Linked DNA regions of Cohaesibacter sp. ES.047. The protein of the gene in region 1 interacts with the protein of each later gene in a pairwise test. Links are inferred from orthologs where the notes say so. Each region holds a gene or a part of one and is shown on either strand. Other genes may lie near its edges.

Evidence for each region.
Region 2: the proteins of cysE (region 1) and cysK interact in binary tests that used the Escherichia coli proteins (3 or more experiments, as listed by UniProt). The link is inferred for Cohaesibacter sp. ES.047 from one-to-one orthologs.

Annotation. Positions count from the first base shown.
Region 1 is NZ_LT907844.1:4,837,978-4,840,944, reverse strand. It holds cysE (serine O-acetyltransferase), read left to right. Parts: upstream 1-1,053; coding sequence 1,054-1,881; downstream 1,882-2,967. Other genes in the region: CPH65_RS22430 (hypothetical protein), read right to left, coding at 2,451-2,967; CPH65_RS22435 (DUF3126 family protein), read left to right, coding at 2,108-2,323; CPH65_RS22445 (enoyl-CoA hydratase), read right to left, coding at 88-888; CPH65_RS22450 (alpha/beta fold hydrolase), read left to right, coding at 1-41.
Region 2 is NZ_LT907844.1:658,389-661,173, reverse strand. It holds cysK (cysteine synthase A), read left to right. Parts: upstream 1-801; coding sequence 802-1,770; downstream 1,771-2,785. Other genes in the region: CPH65_RS02860 (DUF2259 domain-containing protein), read left to right, coding at 2,055-2,785; CPH65_RS02875 (glycine betaine/L-proline ABC transporter ATP-binding protein), read right to left, coding at 1-50.

The sequences.
Region 1 (2,967 bases):
TCTTCAAGAAAGCTGTGCTCGAATTCCTGTCGGAATATTGAGCGGCCCGACGATGCGAGCGCCAGACGATACGGGCGAAAAGCGCGCCTATTTGCCGGTGAAGACCGGTTTGCGCTTTTCTGCAAAGGCCTTGCGTCCTTCTGCATAGTCGGCGCTGTCGTAACAGGCGATGCCCATTTCGCGCAACGCGTCCGCAAGCAGGCAATCGGTCTGGTCGATGGCGCTATTGATGGCCGCTTTGTGATATTGCGCGCTCAAGGGAGCGAGGGTGGCGACCGTCTCGCAGTAGCCTTGTGCTTTGGCATCAAACTCCGCATCCTCGAAAATCTCGTTGAGCAAGCCCATTGCTGCGGCCCTGTCTGCGTCATAGACATTGGCTGTGAGATAAAGGGCCTTGGCATTGGCAGAGCCTGCGAGGGTGACAATGTCGCCGATGGCGCCCAGCGGGTAGCCCACTCCGAGCTTGCCTGCCGGTATGCCGAATTTGCCGCTTTTGTTGGAAAGACGCAGATCGCACGCAGCAGCCAGTCCGAGGCCGCCTCCCATGCAGAAGCCCTTGATAAGCGCGATGGTCGGCTTTTTCGCATTGCGAATCTGGCGATAGCAATCGGCATTGATATCATCATAGCGGGAGGCGGAGGCTGTGTCCTTGCGCACCGTGTCGAATTCGGAAATGTCAGCCCCCGAGATGAAGGCCTTCTCGCCAGCCCCGGTGAAGGCAATGACGTGAATGGCGGGGTCGTCGTCCAGTTGCTTTACCGCAGCCGGGATTGCCTGCCACATATCAAGGGTCATGGCGTTGCGGCGGGTTTCGTTGTTGATGATGATCCGACCGATGGTGCCGGAGCGCTCGATGAGGATCTTGTCGGTGGTTTGGGTGTTTGTCATGACTGTGATATCTTGGCTTTTGGTGATTGAAATGGGGCAAATAAAAACCCCGCAACTCAAATGTGATGGCGCTGCTCTTGCGGGTGACATCTGCGCAGACTATGTCTAGCGGCAATGTTGGCCCTTTGAAAGTCGGGCAATAGGCGAAGGAAGAGGCAAAGAGCAATGGCTGAAAGCAGTCTGAAGAGCGTAAGCGGCGAGGAGCTGGATCTGGTTGATCCGATCTGGCATCGGGTTCGTTCCGAAGCGGAAGAGGTGATCCGTGCCGAACCGGTGCTGAGCAGCTTCATCTATTCCACGGTTCTCAGTCACAAGCGTCTTGAGAATGCGGTCATGCACCGGCTGGTGGATCGTATGCACAGCCCCGCGATGGACTCGGAGGCTATCCGTCAGGCCTATCGTGAGGCCTATGCCTCCGATCCCTCCCTTTCAGACGCCATGCGCGCCGATATCGTCGCAGTGGTTGATCGCGACCCTGCGTGCGACCGCTATCTTGATCCCTTGCTCTATTTCAAGGGGTTTCAGGCCATCCAAACCCATCGTCTTGCCAACTGGCTCTGGAAAAATGGTCGTCAGGATTTTGCCCTCTATCTGCAAAGCGTCAGCTCGGCGGTCTTTCAGGTGGATATTCATCCGTGCGTTCCGCTTGGCAAGGGGATATTCTTCGACCATGCCACCGGTATCGTCATTGGGGCCACTGCGGTTGTCGAGGATGATGTGTCCATTCTTCAGGGCGTTACTCTTGGCGGGACCGGCAAGGAAGGCGGTGATCGCCATCCCAAGATTCGCCATGGCGTCCTGATCGGGGCCGGTGCCAATGTGCTTGGCAACATCGAAATCGGCAATTGCTCACGCATCGCCGCCGGGTCTGTCGTGCTCAAGGATGTCGCCCCCAACACCACGGTGGCTGGCGTTCCCGCCAAGATGGTTGGCAAGGCCGGATGTGCCGAGCCTGCGCGCACCATGGATCAGATTTTACGCGAAACCGAATAGCTTCGTGTGCGTTATCCTTGGTGGCTTGGCTAGAGTGGCCAAATCGCGCATGTGGACAATGATGTGTGGAAAGCGGCTTTACTCTGGAAGCTCGTTATGTCACTTCACCAACGAGCATATTAAGGCATTGCGGATCGTTTAGGGCGGCTTTGCAAATCGGGCCCTTAGGATAAGATGGCATCTGCATCTGATCCCGCATACAACAAACTTTTTGCAGGAGGCAATTTTGGACAAGACCGAACTGGCGAAACTTCAGAATTTCATGCGTCGGACCTTGCAGTCCCCAAAACTCGAAGTGCGCGCTCGCCCCCGCAAAGATGATTCTGCCGAAGTGTATGTTGAGGACGAGTTTGTCGGCGTTCTGTTCCGCGATGAGGAAGACGGGGACCTGTCCTACAATTTCTCGATGGCGATTCTGGACTATGACCTCGAGGAGCAATGAGCCTTACGGCGCCCTTTCGAGAGATTTGACATTGCATCAAAGCTGCCTGATCCCTGATCCGGCGGCTTTTTTGTTGTCTTTTCTAGGGGTGTTCCAAAGGGCCGCCCTAGGTGACTTTCCCCCTTGCCTAGGGGAAATGGACAAAGCCGGTGACGCGGTCCTTGATGGTTTCGTCCATGCGTTTCCATTCCTTCAGCAAAGGCAGGCGAAAGCGATAGCTTAGTTGCACTTTGCCAGTGAGCATGATGTCGCGCATGCAGAATGTGGGGGAGCCTTTTACGGGCTGGACACAACGGGCGACAAAGGGCTCGCTTTCATCCGGTTTGAAATAGACCGTCTCTCCGGCGAAGCTTGATTTCGGGTCCATGGCAAAGCCAATCAATCTGGCCGGCCCGCTGATCGGGTCACCATCGAAATGCTCGCTATAGACCGTATAGAGCCGCTCGGAGCTTGAGAGGATCTGCTCGGGCTGACTGAGGGTGGCGTAGATCAGACGCGAGTCGGGGCCCGAATTGCTGAAGTGAACCTGATTGTCACGGGTGAAGCCTTCCAGTTCCGGCCAGAGCATGACGAGGTCCAGCTGTTGGACCATGGCGTCTTCGCGTTGTTCGGGGCGGCGGATCATATTCTCGGGCACCGTGAAG
Region 2 (2,785 bases), 4.2 Mb from region 1 along the record:
CCTTCACCACTCTCATCATTAAAGAGCTTGGAAACGTTCCTAACTTTCATTTTAATAGGCATGGGTAGGGATTTAACACACTCGTGCTCGAAAGGAAACAGTGATCACAATTTTCGTCTGTCAACGTCGGAGTAAAAACCAGCCATAGCGTTGAAGCTCTCCCAGTCAGAAAAGTGGGGGATCGGCACCATATGGTTGCGGCGCGTGTAGCCGACCATCCCTTCAACATTACCTTTGTCATTCCCCTTTCCCGCCCCTTTCCCGGGCGTTCATAGCGATCCCGGAACAGGTAATGCGACAGCAGCGCGCTGAACAACGTAGCGCGAAGGCGTGTTCCATCCGGCTCTATCGTAGAGACCAGACAGCAGTCGGTATCATCAAGGATTGATTGCGGCACTCCGCCAAAAAAAGCAAAGGCATGAACATGCCCGTCCATCCAGGCCTCCGCCGTTGCCGATTGGATGGAAAAATATTCTCCATTTTGCGCTGCATCTTTGCAACAGGGGGCCGTGATTTCTGAATCGTGCCTTTTGTTGGCGAACTATTCCTCACTATCCAGAAAAGTTGGCAACAGATTTCTCGCACTTCTCCATTGAAGCTCTTACATTGTGGGGACAGCATTTCTCCGCGCACCTGACTGCGCGGAGAAAACACGAGACATAAGGCACTTTCCACTCAGCTTTCCATGCCATTCGATCTGATCGGAAAGTGCCTTGGAGCAAACAAAGAAAAGACGACCAACGCAGCTTCCCTCTGGCTCGTCACAGGAAGGCAGGTTGGTCCCTTCGCGAGGAAACAATCATGACACATACACCGATCAAAACCGAAGGGCGCGGTCGCATCTATGATTCCATCATCGACACCATCGGCAATACGCCTCTGGTGCGCTTTGACAAGGTTGCCAAGGAATATGGCGTGAAAGCCAACCTCATGGGCAAGCTTGAATTCTTCAACCCCCTTGCCAGCGTCAAGGATCGCATCGGGGTCAACATGATCGCCAGCATGGAATCTGCAGGCACCATTGAGCCGGGCAAGACCACGCTGATCGAACCGACTTCCGGCAACACCGGCATCGGGCTTGCCTTCGCGGCGGCCGCCAAGGGCTATCGTCTTGTCCTCGTCATGCCCGAAACCATGTCGATCGAACGCCGCAAGATGTTTGCCTTCCTTGGCGCGGAGCTTGAGCTGACCGAAGGCCCCAAAGGCATGAAGGGCGCCATCGCCCGTGCTGAAGAGCTGCTTGGCGAAATCGAAAACGCGGTCATTCCGCAGCAGTTCCAGAATGCTGCCAACCCGGAAATCCACCGCAGCACCACCGCCGAGGAAATCTGGAACGACACCAATGGCGAAGTGGATGTCCTGATTTCCGGCATTGGCACCGGCGGCACCATCACCGGTGTTGGCTCGGTCCTCAAGGAGCGCAAGCCCTCGGTTCATGTGGTCGCGGTCGAGCCGACCGAAAGCCCGGTGCTCTCGGGCGGCAACACGGGCCCGCACAAGATTCAGGGCATTGGCGCCGGGTTCGTTCCCGGTGTGCTGAACACCGAAATCTACGACGAAATCGTCACGGTCGCCAGCGAAGATGCCTTCTCCTACTCGCGCGCTCTGGCGCGCATTGAAGGTGTTCCGGGCGGCATTTCCTCCGGTGCAGCATTGGCCGCGGCAATCGAGGTGGGCAAACGCGACGAGATGGCGGGCAAGAACATTGTCATCATCATTCCAAGCTTTGCCGAGCGCTATCTCTCGACCGCCCTTTTCGATGGCGTCTGAGATGGTTCGGCCCTGTGATCCGCAGATAGCAAGGCCACCCAATTGAATGATTCAAGCCATCTCGACCGGCGTGTAAAAGCTGGTTGAGGTGGCTTTTTTTGTGCTAGCATTTTTGCAACTGGGGCTATGAAAGACGAATCGATGAGAAGCCCCGACCCGTCATGGAGAAGGTTCATTGCCGCTGGATCCTTGCATTTCGCGGGACCACGGTATTTCAAGCACAAGGCTGCAGGCTGCCGATACACTGATCGTATCGGAGCCGATATGAAACGGAGAGCCTATCGATGCCAACCATTGTGACCCGTCAAAGCCTGCTGTTTCGCCTTTGTCTTCTTCTCTGTCTGTTCCTGCCGATCTCCGCCGCACGGGCTGGCGACGCGGCGGAATTTCGCTCGCATGGCTTTTCCTCTGATCAGAACGGGCGCTATTTCGCCTTTGAGGAATTTGGTGTTCAGGACGGATCCGGTTTCCCCTATTCCAACATCTACATCGTTGATCTCAAAAACGACAGCTGGGTGTCCGATACCCCGATCCGCGTGTTGATCGAGCAGGACAATCAGCCCATGCTCGCCGCGCGCATCCGGGCCTTCGAAGAAGCAACACCCCTCATGCAGCGCTACAATATTTCGACGACCGGCGTGTTGATGGCTGCCTCCCCCCTCAATGAGCATGGCAAGAAGGATGAGCTGGTCTTCAACCAGACCATCCATCCCATGCTGACCGGTCAGCCAGGCCCCTATCGTCTGCAATTGAGCAACATCGATGTTCAGGATCTCAATGATTGCGCCACGCCGAACGACCGTGTTATGGGATTTGCTTTGTCCATGACCAAGCCCGACGGCACGCAGGTGGATCTTCATGATGAGGGCAGCGCCCCCAAATCCCGTGGATGTCCGGAGCGCTATCATCTGATTGCGGCCTTCGCACCCGATCGCCATCTTGGCAACCATTACGGAGCCGCCCTCGTCGGTATTTTCAGTCGCGGTTTTGAAGGTCCGGATCTGAGATATATAGC